3 regions of the Pseudomonas sp. 31-12 genome follow, and region 2 is predicted to be linked to each of the others. Evidence: predicted binding sites of a transcription regulator. Region 2 holds the regulator's gene; each other region holds the start of a gene.
The links. Region 2 encodes FliA, which starts transcription of late flagellar genes. Its sites were predicted from a motif close to CTAAAGTTTNNNNNNNNNNNGCCGNTAA; they were not measured.
Positions count from the first base shown of each region.

Region 1: a site for FliA is predicted at 5,250-5,277, ahead of DJ564_RS06515 (methyl-accepting chemotaxis protein). Genes of this name have one in related genera too.
Region 3: a site for FliA is predicted at 2,884-2,911, ahead of DJ564_RS01685 (methyl-accepting chemotaxis protein). Genes of this name have one in related genera too.

Region 1 covers NZ_CP029482.1:1,425,858-1,433,892, forward strand. Annotated here, with positions in the region: gene DJ564_RS06490 (ABC transporter ATP-binding protein) at 1-175, opposite strand, end outside; gene ydcS (putative ABC transporter substrate-binding protein YdcS) at 425-1,576, opposite strand; gene DJ564_RS06500 (gamma-aminobutyraldehyde dehydrogenase) at 1,659-3,146, opposite strand; gene DJ564_RS06505 (LysR family transcriptional regulator) at 3,248-4,162, opposite strand; gene DJ564_RS06510 (tellurite resistance TerB family protein) at 4,338-5,060, shown strand; gene DJ564_RS06515 (methyl-accepting chemotaxis protein) at 5,354-6,976, shown strand; gene DJ564_RS06520 (chemotaxis protein CheW) at 6,976-7,512, shown strand; gene DJ564_RS06525 (CheR family methyltransferase) at 7,509-8,035, shown strand, end outside.
Region 2 covers NZ_CP029482.1:2,008,055-2,016,089, forward strand. Annotated here, with positions in the region: gene flhA (flagellar biosynthesis protein FlhA) at 1-492, shown strand, start outside; gene flhF (flagellar biosynthesis protein FlhF) at 504-1,838, shown strand; gene fleN (flagellar synthesis regulator FleN) at 1,955-2,785, shown strand; gene fliA (RNA polymerase sigma factor FliA) at 2,782-3,522, shown strand; gene DJ564_RS09300 (chemotaxis response regulator CheY) at 3,690-4,061, shown strand; gene DJ564_RS09305 (protein phosphatase CheZ) at 4,084-4,872, shown strand; gene DJ564_RS09310 (chemotaxis protein CheA) at 4,926-7,157, shown strand; gene DJ564_RS09315 (chemotaxis response regulator protein-glutamate methylesterase) at 7,208-8,035, shown strand, end outside.
Region 3 covers NZ_CP029482.1:348,865-356,899, reverse strand. Annotated here, with positions in the region: gene DJ564_RS01695 (non-ribosomal peptide synthetase) at 1-252, shown strand, start outside; gene DJ564_RS01690 (SRPBCC family protein) at 275-742, shown strand; gene DJ564_RS01685 (methyl-accepting chemotaxis protein) at 888-2,768, opposite strand; partial or broken gene DJ564_RS01680 (FecR domain-containing protein) at 2,970-3,837, shown strand; rRNA gene rrf (5S ribosomal RNA) at 4,157-4,272, opposite strand; rRNA gene rrf (5S ribosomal RNA) at 4,378-4,493, opposite strand; rRNA gene DJ564_RS01665 (23S ribosomal RNA) at 4,667-7,558, opposite strand; tRNA gene DJ564_RS01660 (tRNA-Ala) at 7,809-7,884, opposite strand; tRNA gene DJ564_RS01655 (tRNA-Ile) at 7,912-7,988, opposite strand.

The DNA of each region.
Region 1 (8,035 bases), 580 kb from region 2:
CTGCGCTCGGTTGTTCGAAACCGGCGATCAGGCGCAAACAGGTGGTCTTGCCCGAGCCGGAAGGGCCCAGCATGGAAAAGAACTCGCCGTCCTGGATATCGATGGAAACCCGGTCAACGGCCTTCACTTCGCCGAACTGACGGGAAACGTTGGTGAACTGGACTGCAAGCGTCATGGTGCGGTGCTCCGAAAAGGCGAGGGCGTCACAGCGGCCCTGCCAGGACATCTGGAAAATCTGAATCGTTGCGGTGTACGCGACCTGCTTTTAGCTCCCTCCCTCTCCCTCCGGGAGAGGGCGGGGGGTGAGGGCCGCGGTGTCGGTCATTCCCAGGAATCGAGGCGGAGTCAAAAACCACCCCTCAACCCAGCCCTCTCCCCACAGGGGAGAGGGGGAAAGGGAGCCGACCGTGTCGCTCTTGAGAACTCAGCGACCGCCCATAATCGCGATGTAGTCCTGGGTCCAGCGGCTGTACGGCACGAACTTGCCCCCTTCAGCCTGCGGGGTTTTCCAGAAGGCCAAGTTGTCGAACTGAGCGTAACCATTGGACGCACACCCCTCGGCACCCAGTAGCTCGCTGGCCTTGCAGCCTTCAGGCACTGCTGGCAATGCGCCGAACCAGGCTGATACGTCGCCTTGCACTTTCGGTTGCAGCGAATGGTCCATCCACTTGTAGGCGCAGTTCGGGTGCTTGGCGTCGGCGTGCATCATGGTGGTGTCCACCCAGCCCGTAGCACCTTCTTTCGGGATGACCGAGGCAACCGGCTGCTTGTCTGCCACGAGACCGTTGACCATATAGCCCCAGGTGCTGGAGGCCACGACACCTTCGTTTTTGACGTCGCTCATCTGCACGGTCGCGTCATGCCAGTAGCGGTGGATCAAGGGCTGCTGCTTGCGAAGCAGGTCCAGTGCCGCTTTGTATTGCGCTTCGTTGAGCTGGTACGGGTCGTTGATCCCCAGTTCCGGCTGTTTCGCTTTGAGATAGAGCGCCGCATCGGCGATGTAGATCGGGCCGTCGTACGCCTGGACCCGGCCCTTGTTGGACTTGCCGTCCGGCAGGGTCTGCTCTTCAAACACTACGCTCCAGCTGTCCGGGGCGGTCTTGAAGACATTGGTGTTGTACATCAGGACGTTCGGGCCCCACTGGTACGGAGTGCCGAAGGTTTGGTTATTGACGACGTACCACGGGCCATCCTTGAGACGAGGGTCGATGTTCTTCCAGTTCGGGATCAGCGCGGTGTTGATCGGCTGCACACGCTTGCCGGCGATCAACCGCAACGAGGCATCGCCCGACGCGGTCACCAAGTCGTAACCGCCCTTGGACATCAGGCTGACCATCTCATCGGAAGTCGCCGCAGTCTTCACATTGACCTTGCAGCCGGTTTCCTTCTCGAAACCGGTGACCCAGTCGTAAGCCTTGTCGCTTTCGCCACGTTCGATGTAGCCGGGCCACGCCACGATATCCAACTGACCCTCGCCGGCGCCGACGGCTTTCAGCGGTTCGGCGGCCTGGAGGCTGGCGCTGGCCAGCAGCGCCGTGGTGATTGCACTAAGCAGTGCGGTCTTATGCACGAACATGGGGGTTCCCTCTTCTTTAATTATGGTCGGGGCAGGTGTGAACGTGGTGAAGCATGCCGTGAGCGGCTTGTTATTAGCGTAGTCAGAGATGCTGGCCGTGGCGGGCCATGATGTGCCGCACCACGCTGTAGTCCTGAAGCGAATCGCTGGATAAGTCTTTGCCATAGCCCGAACGCTTGAGGCCGCCGTGGGGCATTTCGCTGACCAACATGAAATGGCTGTTGATCCAGGTGCAGCCGTACTGCAAGCGCGCCGCGACCTGCATAGCCTTGTCCAGGTTCTGGGTCCAGACTGAGGAGGCGAGTCCGTATTCCGAATCGTTGGCCCAGTCCACCGCTTGTTCGAGTTGATCGAAACGGGTCACGGTGACCACCGGCCCGAACACTTCGCGCTGGACGATTTCATCGCTCTGTTTGCAACCGGCCAGCAGGGTGGGCTGGTAATAGAAGCCAGCGCCTGAATGCACTGCCGCGCCCGTCACCCGCTCGATGTGCGGCTGGCCGAGGGCGCGTTCGACGAAACTGGCCACGCGGTCGCGCTGGCGAGTGCTGATCAGCGGGCCGATCTCGTTGTCGGCGTCGCGTTTACCGGCAAAGCGCAGGCTGCTGACCGCCGCACCGAGTTCCGCCACCAATCGATCATGAATCCCGGCCTGTGCGTAAATCCGGCAAGCCGCGGTGCAATCCTGGCCAGCGTTGTAATAACCGTAGGTGCGCACGCCTTCGACCACGGCCTGAATATCCGCATCGTTGCAGACGATCACCGGCGCTTTACCGCCGAGCTCAAGGTGCGTGCGTTTCAGGGTTTTTGCCGCGGCCTGGAGGATTTTTTGCCCGGTGACGATATCGCCGGTCAGCGACACCATGCGCACTTTGGGATGACTGACCAAGTGGCTGCCGACGCCTTCACCACCGCCGCAGACGATATTGATTACGCCGCGCGGCAGGATCTCTGCCAGCGTGGGCGCCAGGGCCAGAATCGACAGCGGCGTGTGTTCGGACGGCTTGAACACCAGCGTGTTGCCGGCGGCGAGGGCCGGGGCAATTTTCCACGCGGCCATCATGATCGGGTAATTCCACGGCGCAATCGAGACGACCACGCCAATCGGATCGCGACGGACCATGCTGGTGTAGCCCGGTAGGTATTCGCCGCTGAGCTGGCCAGTCTGGCAACGCACGGCACCGGCGAAGAAGCGGAACACATCGACCGTCGCGCTCAAGTCATCCTGGCGAGCCAGGTGCAACGGCTTGCCGCAGTTCAGGGATTCGAGGCGGGCGAGGAGGTCGGCTTGTTTTTCGATGGCGTTGGCGATGTCCAGCAACAGGTTCGAACGTTGCTGCGGCGTGGTCCGCGACCAACCGGCGAAGGCGCGGTGGGCGGCGAGGATGGCCGCTTCGACTTGCTCGGTGCTGGCTTCGGCGATGTGGGTCAGCACTTCCCCGGTGGCCGGGTTGAGGATCGGTTCGACAAACCCCTGGCCCGCGACCAATTCGCCATCGATCAACAACGCGGTGAACAACGGGGTCTGCGCGCCAGCCATTTTTCGGGTTCTCTTTTCTTGTGTGGCCATGCTGCTCCCAGTGACTGGGGCCCCGGCCGTCTTATTGATTCTGCAAGACTAGTGCGCGGGCCCGAGGTCGACAAATTCTAAATACTGAAGGTGGCGTTCGATTAAATAGATGGCTTGCGCCCGCCGTGGGGTTGCTCCCGAGCGACAGTTAAAAACGGATCAACCAACGCCGGGCGCGCGGTGCCACGGCGCCAGGCGAGGCCAACGTCAAGAGTCTGGCTCAGGTCGGCAATCGGCCGCGCTTCAATGATGTCGCCCTCCAGTGACCACGGACGGTAGGTCATGTCGGGCTGGATCGACACGCCTAAACCGGCGGCCACCAGGCTTCGCACGGCTTCCGTCGAGGCCGTTCTCAGGGTGATTCGTGGTTGCAAAGAGGCCGCCGACCACATGCGCTGGGCGTTGCGGTCCATTTCGTCGACGTTGAGCTGAATCAGCGGCTCGCGGGCCACATCGGCGAGGTTGATGCTGTCGTGTTCCAGCAGCGGATGCTGGGCCGGCAACCACAGGCGATGGGGCGAGTGAGTCAGCACTTCGGTTTGCAAGGCGTGGCGGTCTTCGAGGTTGGAGAGGATCAACACGCCGACATCGATCTCGCCGCTGACCAGCAAATGTTCGATATACGGGCGCTCGTCCTCCATCACCCGGATCTCGACGTTGGGGTAGGCGCGCTGGAAACGAGTGAGCAAATCCGCGAGGTAGTAACCAGCAACGAGGCTGGTCACGCCGATGATCAACTGCCCGGCGACCTGGTCGGTGCTGTGTTGCAGGCTGCGTTTGGCGTTGTCCACCGTAGCCAGAATCAGGTGAGCCTGACGCAGGAATTGATGGCCCTGGTGGGTCAGGCTCATGCCCTTGGCGTGCCGGTTAAACAGGCCGACGCCAATCTCCTCCTCCAGTTGCTGGATTGCCAGGGTCAATGTCGATTGGGAAATGAACGCAGTTTGCGCGGCGGCGGAGATCGAGCCGGTCTCGGCCACGGCGATGAAATGGCGGATTTGACGCAAGGTCATCATGGGGAATTACCGGTGGGCGGTTTTTATAGATTCGCTTGAGTGTATATCGCTTTAATCGATGGCTCTGTTTTTCCAGGCAACATCCAGAAGCACTCTCGTCCCCGGTCGCCGGGCACTTTCGTTCTAGGCTGGTGGCCTTAAGTGTCCGGTTAACCCCTTTCGTGGAGGCGGCAAAATGAATACGCGTGGATTGCTCGATCAACTACTCAAGTCCGGTCAGGACCTGATGCAGAACAAGGCCGGCGCAAATCAAAACAAGTCGTCCAGTGGTGGCTTGGGCGAATTGCTCGGTGGCAGCGGCGGTTCGGGCGGCCTCGGTGGCCTGCTCTCCGGCGCGGGCGGTGGCGCACTGGCGGCGGGCGCCATGGGCTTGTTGCTCGGTAGCAAAAAGGCCCGCAATGTTGGCGGCAAAGTCGCCATCTACGGCGGCCTCGCGGCCCTCGGCGTCATTGCCTACAAGGCTTACGGCAACTGGCAGGCCCAGCAGGGCACTGCGCCGAAGACTGAACCGCAGACACTCGATCGTCTGCCACCTGCGCAGGTCGAGTTGCATAGCCAGGCGATTCTCAAGGCGCTGGTCGCCGCAGCCAAAGCCGATGGCCACGTTGATGATCGCGAGCGCGCATTGATCGAAGGCGAATTCACCAAGCTCGACAACGATCAGGAACTGCAGCAGTGGCTGCACGCCGAACTCAGCAAGCCGCTCGACCCGACAGAAGTCGCCCGCGCGGCCAGCACCCCGGAAATGGCGGCCGAGATGTACATCGCCAGCGTGATGCTGGTGGATGAGGAGAGCTTCATGGAGAAGTCCTACCTCGATGAACTGGCGCGGCAGTTGAAGCTGGAGCCGGGGTTGAAGGCGGAGCTGGAGAAGCAGGTGCGTCAGGCTTCCCTATAAGGTTCAAGATCGCTTTCGCGGGCAAGCCTCGCTCCACAGGTACTGCGCTGAACTTGTAGGAGCGAGGCTTGCCCGCGAAGGCGTCCCAACTCTCACCACCTCCCGATGGCCAATCTACGGCTCATTTCTTCCACCACGCCCCTGCGACTCGCCACCCGATCCAACGCAAAGCCCTCCCCAAAGGCTCTCCTGCGGTTTTCACGCACAAGGCCGAGAACTGGCAAACCCTCGTCTTATAAATGAAACACCCTCAGCTATACTCCGCAGCATTTGAACCGCCCCGAGGATTGACTGTGAAGAACTGGACGTTGCGCCAACGCATCTTGGCGAGCTTTGCGGTGATCATCGCCATCATGTTGCTGATGGTCATCGTCTCGTATTCGCGGCTGTTGAAGATTGAAACCAGCGAAGCCAGTGTTCGTGAGGACGCGTTGCCCGGGTTGTATTACAGCTCGATGATTCGCAGCGCCTGGGTCGACACCTACCTTCGGACCCAGGAAATGCTCGGTTTGAAAGAGGGGCAGGGTTTCAGCGCTGAAGAAGCCGAAAGCTTCAAAAACTTCGAGGCGCGTCTGCAGGAACAGATGAAGAACTACCAGGCCACCGTCACCACGGATGAAGACAAGGTCGAATACGCGGTTTTTGAAAAACTCCATGATGATTACAACAAGGTTCTGGCCGCTGTGCTCGACCTGCACAAGCGCAATCAGGAAGCCGACGCCATCAAGATGTTCAACGAGCAACTGACCCCGGCCTGGACCGCAGGTCGCATGAAGCTCAATGACATCATTCGCGAAAACAAAGCCGTGGCTGATCAGGACATTGCGGCCATCGATGACGCTGTGATTACCGCGAAAGTGATCATGGGCATTTCCCTGCTGGTCGCGGTATTGGCCGCCGGCCTCTGTGGTTTGCTGTTGATGCGCGCGATCATGGCGCCGATGAACCGGATTGTGCAGATCCTCGAAATCATGCGCACCGGCGACCTCAGCGGCCGTCTGAATCTGGAGCGCAAAGACGAATTCGGCGCTGTGGAAACCGGCTTCAACGACATGATGACCGAGCTCACCTCGCTCGTGTCTCAGGCCCAACGCTCCTCGGTCCAGGTCACCACGTCGGTAACCGAGATCGCCGCGACCTCCAAGCAACAACAGGCCACTGCCACCGAAACCGCGGCCACCACCACCGAGATCGGCGCGACGTCCCGTGAAATCGCCGCCACTTCCCGTGATCTGGTGCGCACCATGACCGAAGTCTCCACCGCCGCCGATCAGGCCTCGGTCGCGGCCGGCTCCGGGCAGCAAGGCCTGGCGCGGATGGAAGAAACCATGCACTCGGTGATGGGCGCGGCGGATCTGGTCAACGCCAAACTGGCGATCCTCAACGAGAAGGCCGGCAACATCAATCAGGTGGTGGTGACCATCGTCAAAGTCGCCGACCAGACCAATCTCTTGTCGCTGAACGCCGCCATCGAAGCCGAAAAGGCTGGCGAATACGGTCGCGGGTTTGCCGTGGTCGCCACCGAAGTGCGGCGTCTGGCGGACCAGACCGCCGTCGCTACCTACGACATCGAGCAGATGGTCCGTGAGATCCAGTCGGCGGTCTCGGCCGGGGTCATGGGCATGGACAAATTCTCCGAAGAAGTGCGCCGCGGCATGTCCGAAGTGCAGCAGGTCGGCGAGCAACTGTCGCAGATCATCCACCAGGTTCAGGCGCTGGCGCCGCGGGTGTTGATGGTCAACGAAGGCATGCAGGCGCAAGCCACCGGCGCCGAACAGATCAACCACGCGCTGGTGCAGTTGGGCGATGCCAGCAGCCAGACCGTCGAGTCCCTGCGCCAAGCCAGTTTTGCCATTGACGAGCTGAGCCAGGTGGCCGTAGGGCTGCGGGGCGGCGTCTCGCGATTCAAAGTCTGATGAGCGAACTTGTGGTCAAACGCGGCGCGGTGGTGCCGGCAAAACACGCGTTGTTTCTGCTGTTTCGCATCGGCAACGAACGTTATGCCTTGCAGGCGCGCGAAGTGGCCGAGGTGCTGCCGCGCCTGCCGTTGAAGCCGATTGCCAAGGCACCGGACTGGGTCGCCGGGGTGTTCGCCTATCGCGGCACGGTGGTGCCGGTGATCGACCTCAGCGCGCTGACGTTTGGCGAGCCGGCGCAAGCCCGCACCAGCACGCGGTTGGTGCTGGTGCACTATTGGCCGGATGAGGAAACCCCTGCACAGTTGCTCGGACTGATTCTGGAGCAGGCCACCGACACCTTGCGCTGCAACCCGGCGGACTTTAAACCCTATGGCCTGGACAATCGCCAGGCGCCTTACCTGGGGCCGGTCCGAGAAGATGCCCAGGGTTTGCTTCAATGGGTGCGGGTGGCCGATCTGCTCGATGATCAGGTGCGCGCACTGCTGTTTCCTTCGCCACCGCTGGACCCGGCGCTGCTTGAGGAGCGGCCATGAGCAGCGATCAGCGTTTTTTCGACTTCCTCAAGGAACGCATCGGCCTCGACGTGACGTCGGTGGGCCCGGCGATCATCGAACGCGCAGTGCGCCAGCGCAGCACCGCTTCCAGGGCGCTGACGGCCGATGAGTATTGGCACACGCTGCAAGGTTCGCGAGACGAACAGCAGGCGTTGATCGAAGCAGTCATCGTTCCCGAGACCTGGTTTTTCCGCTACCCGGAATCCTTCGCGACTTTGGCGAAACTGGCGATCCAGCGCTTGGCCGAGATCAACAACATGCGCGCGTTACGGATTCTCAGCCTGCCGTGCTCCACGGGCGAGGAGCCGTACTCCATCGCCATGGCCTTGCTCGATGCCGGACTCAAGCCGCATCAGTTCAAGGTCGAAGGCATGGACGTCAGCCCGCTGTCGGTGGAAAAAGCCAAGCGCGCGCTGTACGGCAAGAATTCGTTTCGTGGCCAGGACATCGAGTTTCGCGAGCGGCATTTCAGTGCCGAAGAAGAGGGCTACCGCCTCGACGA
Region 2 (8,035 bases):
CTCAAAGTGCTTCAAGCGTTGCTGGCCGAACAGGTGCCCGTGCGGGACATTCGCAGCATCGCCGAGGCCATCGCCAACAATGCGGCCAAGAGTCAAGATACTGCCGCTTTGGTGGCTGCGGTGCGCGTCGGCGTTTCCCGCGCAATCGTCCAAAGCATTGTAGGCACTGACTCCGAGCTACCAGTTATCACGCTGGAGCCAAGGTTGGAACAAATATTGCTCAATAGTCTTCAGAAGGCAGGACAAGGCTCGGAAGAGGGCGTTCTGCTGGAGCCAAGCATGGCTGAGAAGCTGCAGCGTTCGTTGATCGATGCGGCGCAGCGTCAGGAAATGCAAGGTCAACCGGTGATTCTGCTGGTGGCCGGTCCGGTTCGCGCGATGCTTTCGCGATTCGGCCGACTGGCAGTCCCGGGTTTGCATGTGTTGGCTTATCAGGAAATTCCTGACAACAAGCAAGTGACCATCGTTGCGACAGTAGGGCCCAACGGCTGAGGTAGTGGTTTATGCAAGTTAAGCGTTTTTTCGCCGCCGATATGCGTCAGGCCATGAAACTGGTTCGTGATGAGCTGGGCGCTGATGCCGCCATTATTGGCAATCGCCGGATCGCCGGTGGTGTCGAGCTGACGGCTGCGCTGGATTACAAATTGTCGGCGCTGGCCCCGCGTGTTCCGAACATGGAACTCGAGGATGAGCTGCGCAAGACCCAGTCGCGGATCGTCACCGCCCAGGCCGAATTGAGCCTGCGTGGCGAAGGCGAAACCGAAGGCGACAAGACCACCAATCGCCAGTTGTTCGCCGGCCTGCCATTGACCGCTGCCGAGCCGCTGATCGAACCGACCTACGCCGAGCCTCGTCGCTCCGCGCCAGCCCCGGCACCCGCCGCTGGCGGTGTGGACCCACGGGCTTTCGATTCGATGCGTTTCGAGCTCAACAGCCTGCGCGAGCTGATGGAAGTGCAACTCGGCTCCCTGGCCTGGAATCAGCTGCAAGGCAGTCGTCCGGCCCAGGCCAGTCTCTGGCGTCGCCTGCAACGCATCGGCCTGTCCGGCCCGTTGTCCCGCGATTTGCTGGCGATGATTACCGACATTGACGAACCTCGTCAGGCCTGGCGCATGTTGCTGGCGCACCTGGCGCGGATGATCGCCACACCGGAAGTCGAGCCACTGGAAGAGGGCGGCGTGATTGCCATGGTCGGCCCGGCCGGCATGGGCAAGACCACCACCCTGGCCAAGCTCGCGGCCCGCTACGTGCTCAAATACGGCGCGCAAAACATCGCGCTGGTGAGCATGGACAGCTACCGTATCGGTGCTCAGGAACAATTGAAGACCCTGGGCCGGATCCTCAACGTGTCGGTAACTCACGTCGATCCGGGCCAATCGCTGGTGCAGGCGCTGGATCCATTGTTGCGCAAGCGCGTGGTGCTGATCGATACCGCGGGCCTTCAGGCCAGCGATCCGGCCCTGCGCATGCAGCTCGAAAGCCTGGCTGGACGTGGCATCAAGTCAAAAAACTATCTGGTTCTGGCAACCACCAGCCAGAAACAGGTTCTAACGGCCGCTTATCACAGTTACAAGCGCTGCGGGCTAGCTGGCTGCATCCTGACTAAACTGGATGAAACGGCAAGTCTGGGCGAGGTGTTGAGCCTGGCGATCAGTCATGAATTGCCGGTGGCTTACCTGACCGATGGCCCGCGTATTCCAGATGATTTGCATCTGCCGCGTCGTCATCAGTTGGTCAGTCGCGCCGTAAGCGTGCAAATGCAGGAAGAACCCAGCGAAGAAGCCATGGCTGACATGTTCGCTGATATTTACCACAGCCCGACCAGGCAGGTTGGCTGAGGTACTAATGAACAGTTTTTGTACCTACATCGATGGTCTGCCATGCATTGTTCAGTTGATGAACGCGCAGCCAGTAATGTGGCCTCCGTCTATGCAAGACAAGGTAAAGAAATAACATGGGCAGCATGCATCCCGTACAGGTGATCGCGGTGACCGGCGGCAAAGGTGGCGTCGGGAAGACTAACGTGTCAGTGAACTTGTCCCTGGCTCTAGCTGAGCTCGGCCGGCGCGTCATGCTGCTGGACGCCGATCTGGGGCTGGCGAACGTCGACGTCCTGCTAGGGCTGACACCCAAACGTACCCTGGCCGACGTGATCGAAGGCCGCTGTGAGCTGCGCGACGTTCTGTTGCAAGGCCCCGGCGGTATCCGCATCGTCCCGGCCGCGTCCGGCACACAGAGCATGGTTCATTTGAGCCCGGCCCAACACGCCGGCCTGATCCAGGCCTTCAGCGATATCGGCGACAACCTCGACGTCTTGGTGATCGACACCGCTGCGGGTATTGGTGACTCGGTAGTCAGTTTCGTTCGCGCAGCGCAGGAAGTCTTGCTGGTGGTCTGCGACGAGCCGACCTCGATCACGGATGCCTACGCGCTGATCAAACTGCTGAACCGCGATTACGGCATGAACCGTTTCCGCGTCCTGGCCAATATGGCCCAGAGCCCGCAGGAAGGTCGCAACCTGTTCGCCAAGTTGACCAAGGTCACGGACCGCTTCCTCGACGTCGCCCTACAATACGTTGGCGCGGTGCCTTACGACGAAAGCGTGCGCAAGGCTGTGCAGAAGCAGCGCGCCGTCTACGAAGCCTTCCCGCGTTCCAAGTGCGCCCTGGCGTTCAAGGCAATCGCGCAGAAGGTCGACACCTGGCCGTTACCTGCCAACCCGCGTGGGCACCTGGAGTTTTTCGTCGAGCGCCTCGTGCAACAGACCGCAGGACCCGTCCTATGACAGCCAGTGGCTACAACCTCTACAAGAAGTCGGCACGTGACGCGCAGTACGAGCTGATCGAGCGTTACGCGCCACTGGTCAAACGCATTGCTTACCACTTGCTGGCCCGTCTGCCGGCCAGTGTTCAGGTTGAAGACCTGATCCAGGCCGGGATGATCGGCCTGCTTGAAGTATCGACCAAATATGACGCCAGCAAAGGCGCGAGTTTCGAGACGTACGCGGGCATTCGAATCCGTGGCGCGATGCTCGATGAAGTACGCAAGGGGGACTGGGCGCCACGTTCGGTCCACCGCAATACCCGGATGGTCAGCGACGCAATTCGCTCGATTGAAGCTAAAACCGGTCGTGACGCTAAAGATCATGAGGTTGCGGCCGAACTCCAATTGAGTCTCGATGATTATTACGGGATTTTGAACGACACCCTGGGCAGCCGGTTATTCAGTTTCGACGATCTGTTGCAGGACGGCGAACACGAAGGGCTGCACGAGGATGGCGCGAGTGCACATCTGGAGCCGTCACGCGATCTGGAAGATGAACGCTTCCAGGCAGCGCTGGCGGACGCGATTGCCAATTTGCCGGAGCGTGAGCGACTGGTGTTGGCGCTGTACTACGACGAAGAGCTGAACCTCAAGGAAATCGGTGAGGTCCTGGGGGTCAGCGAATCGCGGGTCAGCCAGTTACATAGCCAGTGCGCGGCCCGTTTGCGGGGGCGTTTGGGGGAGTGGCGAGCGCGCTGAAGGCAGTGTGGGGACACTGCGAACGAGACCGGTGGAGTGTTGAACTGCATCGGTCGCGATCTGTTGTGCTCCAGACAGTCATCGAGTGCATTGCCGGATTGATTGAAATGGCGTGTCCAGGTGCTGGGCGCGTTTAAGACTGCTTGGAGGTCGAATTGGACAAGAACATGAAAATCCTCATCGTTGATGACTTCTCAACGATGCGGCGGATCATAAAAAACCTGTTGCGTGACCTTGGGTTCACCAACACGGTCGAGGCTGACGATGGCATCACTGCGATCCCGGTCCTCAACAGCGGCAGCATCGACTTTCTGGTAACGGACTGGAACATGCCTGGCATGACCGGCATCGATCTGCTGCGCCACGTGCGCGCGGATGAAAAGCTCAAGCACCTGCCAGTGCTGATGGTCACCGCTGAAGCCAAGCGCGAGCAGATCATCGAAGCGGCCCAGGCCGGTGTTAACGGCTATGTGGTCAAACCCTTCACGGCCCAGGCGTTGAAAGACAAAATCGAAAAGATTTTCGAACGCATCGGTTGAGCACTGCGTCACCGGGGGAGCTATGGACAATAACGAATCTTCACAGGGCGATTTTGAATCGACCCTGAAAAAACACGCGGTCGAATTGGTCAACAGCCTTGAAAAGGGCAGGTTCGGCGACGCGGTGCAACTGATCCATGAGCTCAATCAGACCCGTGACCGCGGCCTGTATCAGGAAGTGGGCAAGCTCACTCGCGAGCTGCATAGCGCGATCGTCAATTTCCAGATTGACCCGAACATGCCGCAAGCCGAGGAAGTGTCGCAGATCACGGACGCCACCGAGCGCCTGGGGTATGTGGTCAAGCTGACCGAGGCCGCCGCCAACCGCACCATGGACCTGGTGGAAAACGCCACGCCGCTGATCAACAGCCTGAGCGAAGAAGCCCAGTCGTTGAGCACGGATTGGGGTCGGTTCATGCGTCGCGAAGTCGGGGCTGAAGAGTTCCGCGAGCTGGCCCGGCGGGTCGACGGTTTCCTGACGCGCAGCAGCGAGGACAATCGCACGGTGTCGAGCAACCTTAACGACATTCTGCTGGCCCAGGATTACCAGGACCTCACCGGTCAAGTGATCAAGCGCGTGACCCAGTTGGTCACCGAAGTTGAAAGCAACCTGCTCAAACTCGTGCTCATGGCCAGTCAGGTAGACCGCTTTGCGGGTATCGAACATGACCGTGATGCGATGCTCGCTGAAAAAGATCCGCAAAAACATCTCTCTCAGGGTGAAGGTCCGCAGATTCATGCCGATAAAAGAGAAGACGTTGTGTCCGGTCAGGACGATGTGGACGATTTGTTATCCAGCCTAGGATTTTAGAGTTTTAGCATTTTAGGTTTTTTAGGTTTTTAGACCTCAGGAGCACCCCCTTAATGAGCTTCGGCGCCGATGAAGAGATCCTTCAGGATTTCCTGGTTGAGGCCGGCGAGATTCTAGAGCAACTGTCCGAACAGCTGGTCGAGCTGGAAAGCCGACCGGATGATGCGGATTTGCTCAATGCAATTTTTCGCGGTTTTCACACTGTAAAAGGGGGCGCCGGCTTCCTCCAGCTCAACGAGCTGGTGGAGTGCTGTCACATCGCCGAGAACGTGTTCGACATCCTGCGCAAGGGTGAACGTCGCGTCGACTCGGAACTGATGGACGTGGTTCTCGAAGCGCTGGACGCGGTGAACAGCATGTTCACCGAAGTGCGCGAACGCAGCCCTATCACGGCTGCCACGCCTGAATTGCTCGCGGCACTGGCCCGTCTGGCCGAGCCGCAAACGGCTGATGAAGCCGCACCGGTGGCTGAAGTGGTCGAAGCACCGGCCGCTGAAGAATCGGGCGACATCACCGATAACGAATTCGAGCAACTGCTGGACTCGCTGAACGCCGTCAAGGCTCAAGCCGAAGCACCGGCAGCTGCTCCAGTGGCTGCTGCGGATTCCGCGGCCAGCGACGAAATCACCGATGCCGAGTTCGAGTCGTTGCTCGATCAATTGCACGGCAAAGGCCAGTTCGCTGTCGACGCAGTGGCAGCGCCCGCTGCACCGGCTGCCCCGAAAGCGGCAGGCGACAGCTCCGACATCACCGACGACGAATTCGAAGCATTGCTCGACCAGTTGCACGGCAAGGGCAACTTTGCGGTAGAGGCGCTGGAATCGGCCATTGCCGCCGTACCTGCGCCGGCTGCGCCAACCGCTAAAGCGGCTGGTGGCGATCTGATCTCCGATCACGAGTTCGAGTCGCTGCTCGACGAATTGCACGGCAAAGGCAAATTCACCGAAGTCGGTACAGGTGCAGCGGTCGCTGCTCCAGCCGCCAAGGCTGCGGCGCCGAAACCGGTTGCCAAGGCGCCCGAGCCTAAGGCCGAAGCGCCGAAGCCAGCGGCTGCCGCTGCACCGGCTCCAGCCCGTGCACCGTCCGCGCCACCACCGGAAAAACCGGCCAGTGAAGCCGAGACCACCGTGCGGGTTGATACCGCGCGTCTCGACGAAATCATGAACATGGTCGGCGAACTGGTTCTGGTGCGTAACCGCCTGGTCCGTCTGGGCCTCAACAGCGGCGACGAAGCCATGTCCAAGGCCGTGTCGAACCTAGACGTGGTCACGGCCGACTTGCAGACCGCGGTCATGAAGACCCGGATGCAACCGATCAAGAAAGTCTTCGGGCGCTTCCCGCGTCTGGTTCGCGACCTGGCTCGCCAGCTCAAGAAAGAGATCAACCTGGAGCTGGTCGGCGAAGAAACCGACCTCGACAAGAACCTCGTCGAGGCCCTGGCCGACCCGCTGGTCCACTTGGTGCGCAACTCGGTCGACCACGGTATTGAAGAGCCGGCCGAACGCGAAGCGATGGGCAAGCCTCGCAGCGGCAAGGTGATCCTGTCCGCTGAGCAGGAAGGCGACCACATCCTGCTGTCCATCTCCGATGACGGCAAAGGCATGGACGCTGACGTTCTGCGCGGCATCGCCGTGAAGAAAGGCTTGATGGACAAGGATGCAGCCGATCGCCTCAGCGAGTCCGATTGCTTCAACCTGATCTTCGCGCCGGGTTTCTCGACCAAGACCGAAATTTCCGATGTCTCCGGACGCGGCGTGGGCATGGACGTGGTGAAAACCAAAATCGCCCAGCTCAACGGCACCATCAATATCTATTCGACCAAGGGCAAGGGCTCGAAGATCGTCATCAAGGTCCCGTTGACCCTGGCGATCATGCCGACGCTGATGGTCATGCTCGGCAACCAGGCGTTCGCGTTCCCGCTGGTGAACGTCAACGAGATCTTCCACCTCGACCTGTCGCGCACCAACGTGGTGGACGGCCAGGAAGTGGTGATCGTGCGGGACAAGGCACTGCCATTGTTCTACCTCAAGCGCTGGCTGGTCAGCTCCGCCGCTCACGAAGAGCAGCGCGAGGGCCACGTGGTGATCCTTTCGGTGGGCACTCAGCGGATCGGCTTCGTCGTCGACCAGTTGGTGGGCCAGGAAGAAGTGGTCATCAAGCCATTGGGCAAAATGCTCCAGGGAACCCCGGGCATGTCGGGCGCCACCATCACCGGTGACGGTCGCATTGCGCTGATTCTCGATGTACCGAGCATGCTCAAGCGTTACGCCGCACGGCGTATTTGATTCTGGTGGAGCGGGGCGACTGAGCCTCGCTCCGTCCTAACGGAGTGTTTATGGCAGTCAAAGTCCTGGTGGTGGACGATTCGGGGTTTTTCCGCCGCCGCGTCTCGGAAATTCTTTCAGCGGATCCGAATATCCAGGTCGTCGGTACGGCGACCAACGGAAAAGAGGCGATCGATCAGGCGCTGGCCCTCAAGCCAGACGTGATCACCATGGACTACGAGATGCCGATGATGGATGGCATCACGGCGGTGCGGCACATCATGCAGCGCTGCCCGACCCCGGTATTGATGTTCTCCTCGCTGACCCATGAAGGCGCCCGGGTAACCCTCGATGCGCTGGACGCAGGCGCAGTGGATTTCCTGCCGAAGAATTTCGAAGACATCTCCCGTAACCCGGATAAGGTCAAGCAACTGCTGTGCGAGAAGATTCTCAGCATCTCGCGCAGTAACCGTCGTGCCAACACCTACAGCGCACCGGCTCCTGTCGCCGCGCCAGCCCCGACGCCTGCGCCTTCGAGCGTCAGCAGTTACGGCAGCAGCACGCCTGCGCGTCCGGCAGCGGCACCGATTCCGGCGCGTAGCTACGCCCCGGCATCGTCGGGCCCGTCGTCGCCCGCGCCAAAACGCAAAGCCTACAAACTGGTGGCCATCGGCACGTCCACGGGCGGCCCGGTTGCCTTGCAGCGGGTGTTGACCCAGTTGCCGGCCAACTTCCCGGCCCCGATCGTGCTGATCCAGCACATGCCGGCCGCCTTCACCAAGGCTTTCGCCGAACGGCTGGACAAGCTTTGCCGCATCAGCGTCAAGGAAGCCGAGGATGGCGACATCCTGCGTCCGGGCCTGGCGCTGCTGGCGCCGGGTGGCAAGCAAATGATGATC
Region 3 (8,035 bases), 1.7 Mb from region 2:
GGCCGGGAGTTTTCGATGGTCAGCGTCGCCGACTGGCAGCAGCAACTGGGCCGGGTCGACAGCGACAACGCGCTGTTCGGCGTGCTCGGTTTCTACCTGAACGGCTTCGAGGAAGACATCGGCGACATCTCGATGATCGGCCACGCCAACGCCCAGGCCGGCGTGCGGCAGATGGGCGCGCACTACCCGGAAAAATCCCCGGCGCTGCTGCGTCGCGGCTGCGACTACCTCAAAGAAATCAATTTCATCTGATTCACTCAACCGGAGCAAAACCATGAAAACCCTGCAACCCGATACCCTGATCAAAAACCCTGAAGGCTGCCACGTCGTGTCTTCGGTGGAAGTGCCGGCGGATGCCATGCAGGTCTGGGCGGTGGTCGGCAACTTTGCCGGCTTCGATCAATTCATTCCGGCGCTGTCGCACATCGAGATGACGGGCGAAGGCGTGTCGTCGCTGCGCAAGAAATTCTTCAAGGACGGCAACCTGGTGGTCGAGCAACTCAACTCGCGGGATGAACAGGCGTTGAACATGACGTGGACCACGATTTACAACACGCTGGGCGTGGCCAATCTGTGGGCGGCGATGAGTGTAGAACCGCTGGGCGCGGGCAAGTCGCGGGCGACCTGGACCATCATTGCCGAACCGGCGCAGGGCGGTGATGAGGCGTTGCCGGGGTTCAAGGATTTTGTGCAGGGGTTTGCGGATGATGCGATGAATAATGTATTGAAGCTGTTTGTGTAGGGCTTTGGTTAAGCGGTGATTGTTGTACCGCTTTCGCGAGCAAGCCCGCTCCCACAGGTTGACCGATTTCCTTCTGAAGGAATGCGGTCGAATGTGGGAGCGGGCTTGCTCGCGAAGAACGATAACGTGGTAGAACGGGCCTTGATCAGATCTTGAAGCTATCCACCAACTGCTTCAACCGGTTCGCCTGCAACGACAACGCATCGCAATCCTTCAACGTTTCATTGAGGTTCGCCACGCTCTGCTGGTTCAGCAAGTTGATTTGGTTGACGTCGACGTTGAGGGTTTCCACCACCGCCGTCTGCTCTTCGGTCGCCGCAGCCACCGACTGGTTCATGCCGTCGATTTCGCCGATGCGCTGGGTCACGCTGACCAGTCGCAGGCCCGCCTGGTTCGCCACTTCGACGCTCTCTTCGCTGGAAACCTGACTCGCGTTCATGGTGGTCACCGCTTCGCGAGAACCGATCTGCAGCGAGGTGATCATCTTGTGGATCTCTTCCGCCGACTCTTGCGTGCGATGCGCCAGGTTGCGCACCTCGTCCGCCACCACCGCAAAACCACGGCCGGCTTCACCGGCACGTGCCGCTTCGATGGCGGCGTTGAGCGCGAGCAAGTTGGTCTGCTGGGAGATGCCTTTGATCACATCGAGAATGTGCCCGATGTTGTCAGTGCTGGCGTTCAGGGTTTCGATCTGGGTGCAGGACAGGCTGATTTTCTGAGACAGCTCGGTCATGGCCAGGATAGTTTTCTCCACCACCTGACGACCATCGTCCGCCTGCTCGCTCGCGCCGCTGGCATGCTGCGAAGCATCGGCGGCATTGCGCGCGATTTCCTGAGTGGCGGCACCCAGTTGGTTGATCGCCGCCGCCACGCTGTTGGTGCGTGCGCTTTGTTCGTCGGAACCGACGATCGAGGCGTTGGACGATGCCATCACTCGTTGCGACAAATCGTGGACCTGACGGGTCGCCGAGGACACTTCGGAAATGGAGGCGTGAATCCGCTCCACGAACTGGTTGAACGAACCGCCCAACTCACCGAACTCGTCTTTGCTTTCCACGGCCAGACGACGGGTCAGGTCGCCTTCACCTTGGGCGATGTCCTGCATCGCGCGGCCCATGGTGGTCAGGGGACGCATCAGCACGTTGATCAGCAGGCTCAGCAGCACGGCAATAACGCTCACGGCGATGAACATTGCGATTAGCGCGGAGGTGCGGAATTGGCTCAGTGGTGCGTAGGCCTTGTCCTTATCGATTGACAGACCGATGTACCACTCGGCATTTGGCAAACCGCTCACCGGGGTGAACGAGAGGATGCGGTCCTGATTGTTCAGGGTGACGTCCTGATTGCCCTTCTCGATGCGCACGCCAGCGTTCGGGTAAATGTCTTTCAGGTTTTTCATCACCTGGTCTTTGTCCGGGCTGACGATCACCTGACCGTCGGCGCTGACCAGGAACGCGTGGCCGATGCCACCGAAGTCCACCGAGTTGATGATCTTCACCAGGGTTTCCAGGCTCAGGTCACCGCCGACTACGCCGAGCAATTCACCGTTCTTTTTCACCGGCATGGCGATAGTCACCACCAAGCCACCGACCGCTGCCATGTACGGCGGCGTCAGCATGGTTTTGTCGGCAGCCACGGCTTGTTTGTACCAGGGACGCTGACGCGGATCGTAACCGTCCGGCATCTTCGCGTCGGGGCGTTGGGTGAACACGCCATTGGCTTGGCCAACGTAGGTGAACTGGAAGTTCGAGGTGAAGGCCGGTTGATCAACCAGGCCAGGAAGGTCCGCGTTGGCGCCTTGGTGAGCGACGTTCTGCGCGAGGTTTTCCAGGACCAGCACACGGCCGCTCATCCAGTTCTGCACGCTGCTGGCCGTCAGATCGCCGGCTTGCTGGACGGAGGATTCGAGGTTTTGCCGAATGGTGTTTCGCTGCAGATAGTCGTTGTACAAAGTGAACAACGCAAAAGCCAGCACCACGACGCCAGAGGCGGCCAGAAGGATTTTATGGCTGAATTTGAGATTCATTTCATGGGACTTCTTATGCAAAAAGTGGGGATGCGTTCCAGGTGCAACATTCCATGTAACAGCGCAGGCGGTATTCTTCGGCCGCGCTACTTTGGTGCACGCATGTCTCCCCAGTCTGTCGGCACCAGTCGGAGAAATCTTAGGGGTTTGTATGAAATGCCCGACATTCCCGCCGAACGGCGTGCCGTCTTGCGCGCGTAGCATTTGGAACACGAACTGGGGTGGCAGCGCGTGCAGTTTCTGCAAGCCGAGCTGAGCAGCAATCCGCGCGTCGTACCCGGTGCTCAAATCCCCTTCAACACCCTGGAAAACAGCGCCCAGGGATTGGGACGACAACAGGCTCTGAAGCTGTTGTCAGGTGCGTTGCTGGTAGGTTCGGCGGCATGGCTGGGAAAGGATGCGGTGGGTTGGCAACAGCGGACCGCCGACTAGTCACCGCCAAGGGGGAGCAACGGGGTTCCAATTGCCCGACGGCACCCGACTGGAGCTCGACACCGTCTGCGCGGTGGATCTCGATTACACCGCGCAGCAACGGCTAATCAAACTGACGCGCGGCAAAATCATCGTGACCTGCGGCGGGATCGACGAAGCGTCTCCATTTGATCCACCGTTGCGTGTGCAAAGTGGTCACGCGGTGTATGAAGACGTGGGGGCGCGGTTCATCCTGCGTCAGAACGATGACTGCACACGGCTCAGTGTCACCAGCGGCATCGTCGCGATTCATTCGCCACGGGTCGCTGAGGGTGAGCCGATTCGGAGGCAGGCCGGGCAGAGTTATTTAACCGACCACCACTAGGCGAAAGTGGCGGCGCCGCTGGATATGGATGCCGGCGCGTGGGTCGATGGCTTGATCGTCACTCGCAACATGCGCCTGAGGGAATTCCTCAATGAGGTCGCACGCTACCGGCACGGTTATCTGACGTGCTCATCGGACATTGCCGACTTGCGACTGTCCGGAGTCTTCCGCCTGGATAGCACCGATAAGCAGATGGCCATTCTGCCGCAAACCCTGCCCGTGCAGTTGCGCTATCGCACTCGCTGGTGGGTGACGCTGGAGCGGCAAGTCTGAATTATTTGTGGCGGGTTTTTCGTACAAGCCCGGCTTAGTCAATATGCGCGCCATCGGTAAGAATCTTCCTTGTCTCACTCCGGACACCTGCATTTCACGCCACGCCGTTCGCGCGGCGCTGTTCTCTACCACGCTGGGTGTCGACTTGTTGCCAACCGGCGCAAACTAGCGGGCGTCAACTGTTCGGTCGATCAGGCGCTGATCCTTTGCTCAGTGGTTCGGGCCTGGAGGCCGTGAGCCAGTCTGGGGTAAAGCTTTTGGGGCTCCCAGAAAGACAAAACCCCTGTCTGCGTTAGCAGACAGGGGTTTCGGAATTCAATCTTGACGATGACCTACTCTCACATGGGGAAACCCCACACTACCATCGGCGATGCATCGTTTCACTGCTGAGTTCGGGATGGGATCAGGTGGTTCCAATGCTCTATGGTCGTCAAGAAATTCTGTGACCAGCACGTTACAGTCGTAACGTGCCAGCAAAATTGGTGACTTCTACTAAAACAAAACCCCAATTGCTTTCGCAATTGGGGTTTCGGAATTTAATCTTGACGATGACCTACTCTCACATGGGGAAACCCCACACTACCATCGGCGATGCATCGTTTCACTGCTGAGTTCGGGATGGGATCAGGTGGTTCCAATGCTCTATGGTCGTCAAGAAATTCGGTAGCCAGGTCGTGGGCCCTTGCGGGTTCACGCTCCAGCGAATGGGTATGTGACAGCTTGGTGTTTTGTGAGTATCTCGAACTTTCGGTTCGTTTCGTCTTCACACACCGCAATCTGGTGCTCTTTCGCCTTTGGGCTCGAAGCAAGCAAATTGCTTGGGTGTTATATGGTCAAGCCTCACGGGCAATTAGTATTGGTTAGCTCAACGCCTCACAGCGCTTACACACCCAACCTATCAACGTCGTAGTCTTCGACGGCCCTTCAGGGGACTCAAGGTCCCAGTGAGATCTCATCTTGAGGCTAGTTTCCCGCTTAGATGCTTTCAGCGGTTATCTATTCCGAACATAGCTACCCGGCAATGCCACTGGCGTGACAACCGGAACACCAGAGGTTCGTCCACTCCGGTCCTCTCGTACTAGGAGCAGCCCCTCTCAAATCTCAAACGTCCACGGCAGATAGGGACCGAACTGTCTCACGACGTTCTAAACCCAGCTCGCGTACCACTTTAAATGGCGAACAGCCATACCCTTGGGACCGGCTTCAGCCCCAGGATGTGATGAGCCGACATCGAGGTGCCAAACACCGCCGTCGATATGAACTCTTGGGCGGTATCAGCCTGTTATCCCCGGAGTACCTTTTATCCGTTGAGCGATGGCCCTTCCATACAGAACCACCGGATCACTAAGACCTACTTTCGTACCTGCTCGACGTGTCTGTCTCGCAGTCAAGCGCGCTTTTGCCTTTATACTCTACGACCGATTTCCGACCGGTCTGAGCGCACCTTCGTACTCCTCCGTTACTCTTTAGGAGGAGACCGCCCCAGTCAAACTACCCACCATACACTGTCCTCGATCCGGATAACGGACCTGAGTTAGAACCTCAAAGTTGCCAGGGTGGTATTTCAAGGTTGGCTCCACGCGAACTGGCGTCCACGCTTCAAAGCCTCCCACCTATCCTACACAAGCAAATTCAAAGTCCAGTGCAAAGCTATAGTAAAGGTTCACGGGGTCTTTCCGTCTAGCCGCGGATACACTGCATCTTCACAGCGATTTCAATTTCACTGAGTCTCGGGTGGAGACAGCGCCGCCATCGTTACGCCATTCGTGCAGGTCGGAACTTACCCGACAAGGAATTTCGCTACCTTAGGACCGTTATAGTTACGGCCGCCGTTTACCGGGGCTTCGATCAAGAGCTTCGCGTTAGCTAACCCCATCAATTAACCTTCCGGCACCGGGCAGGCGTCACACCCTATACGTCCACTTTCGTGTTTGCAGAGTGCTGTGTTTTTAATAAACAGTCGCAGCGGCCTGGTATCTTCGACCGGCATGGGCTTACGCAGTAAATGCTTCACCCTCACCGGCGCACCTTCTCCCGAAGTTACGGTGCCATTTTGCCTAGTTCCTTCACCCGAGTTCTCTCAAGCGCCTTGGTATTCTCTACCCAACCACCTGTGTCGGTTTGGGGTACGGTTCCTGGTTACCTGAAGCTTAGAAGCTTTTCTTGGAAGCATGGCATCAACCACTTCGTGTTCTAAAAGAACACTCGTCATCAGCTCTCGGCCTTAGAATCCCGGATTTACCTAAGATTCCAGCCTACCACCTTAAACTTGGACAACCAACGCCAAGCTGGCCTAGCCTTCTCCGTCCCTCCATCGCAATAACCAGAAGTACAGGAATATTAACCTGTTTTCCATCGACTACGCTTTTCAGCCTCGCCTTAGGGACCGACTAACCCTGCGTCGATTAACGTTGCGCAGGAAACCTTGGTCTTTCGGCGTGGGTGTTTTTCACACCCATTGTCGTTACTCATGTCAGCATTCGCACTTCTGATACCTCCAGCAAGCTTCTCAACTCACCTTCACAGGCTTACAGAACGCTCCTCTACCGCATCACCTAAGTGATACCCGTAGCTTCGGTGTATGGTTTGAGCCCCGTTACATCTTCCGCGCAGGCCGACTCGACTAGTGAGCTATTACGCTTTCTTTAAAGGGTGGCTGCTTCTAAGCCAACCTCCTAGCTGTCTAAGCCTTCCCACATCGTTTCCCACTTAACCATAACTTTGGGACCTTAGCTGACGGTCTGGGTTGTTTCCCTTTTCACGACGGACGTTAGCACCCGCCGTGTGTCTCCCATGCTCGGCACTTGTAGGTATTCGGAGTTTGCATCGGTTTGGTAAGTCGGGATGACCCCCTAGCCGAAACAGTGCTCTACCCCCTACAGTGATACATGAGGCGCTACCTAAATAGCTTTCGAGGAGAACCAGCTATCTCCGAGCTTGATTAGCCTTTCACTCCGATCCACAGGTCATCCGCTAACTTTTCAACGGTAGTCGGTTCGGTCCTCCAGTTAGTGTTACCCAACCTTCAACCTGCCCATGGATAGATCGCCCGGTTTCGGGTCTATTCCCAGCGACTAGACGCCCTATTAAGACTCGCTTTCGCTACGCCTCCCCTATTCGGTTAAGCTCGCCACTGAAAATAAGTCGCTGACCCATTATACAAAAGGTACGCAGTCACCCAACAAAGTGGGCTCCCACTGCTTGTACGCATACGGTTTCAGGATCTATTTCACTCCCCTCTCCGGGGTTCTTTTCGCCTTTCCCTCACGGTACTAGTTCACTATCGGTCAGTCAGTAGTATTTAGCCTTGGAGGATGGTCCCCCCATATTCAGACAAAGTTTCTCGTGCTCCGTCCTACTCGATTTCATGACTAAGAGATTTTCGCGTACAGGGCTATCACCCACTATGGCCGCACTTTCCAGAGCGTTCCGCTAATCTCAAAGCCACTTAAGGGCTAGTCCCCGTTCGCTCGCCACTACTAAGGGAATCTCGGTTGATTTCTTTTCCTCAGGGTACTTAGATGTTTCAGTTCCCCTGGTTCGCCTCTTAAGCCTATGTATTCAGCTTAAGATAACCATCTTATGATGGCTGGGTTCCCCCATTCAGACATCTCCGGATCAAAGTCTGTTTGCCGACTCCCCGAAGCTTTTCGCAGGCTACCACGTCTTTCATCGCCTCTGACTGCCAAGGCATCCACCGTATGCGCTTCTTCACTTGACCATATAACCCCAAGCAATCTGGTTATACTGTGAAGACGACATTCGCCGAAAATTCGATAATACTCAATTAAGAGCAACTCACAAATTTTACCTTAGCCTGATCCGTTACCAGTGAAAGTAACGTTCAGTCTATCTTTCTATCACATACCCAAATTTTTAAAGAACGATCTAATCCAAAGACTAGAAATCAACATTCACCATCATCACAATGGAATGCTCATTTCTAAGCTTTCAACAAACAGAAGCAGTAGTGGTGGAGCCAAACGGGATCGAACCGTTGACCTCCTGCGTGCAAGGCAGGCGCTCTCCCAGCTGAGCTATGGCCCCGTATTTCTACAGGTTCCCACACAAAATTGGTGGGTCTGGGCAGATTCGAACTGCCGACCTCACCCTTATCAGGGGTGCGCTCTAACCAACTGAGCTACAGACCCAATTTCGGGCTGCTTCTTTATCGTCTTCTTCAATGAATCAAGCAATT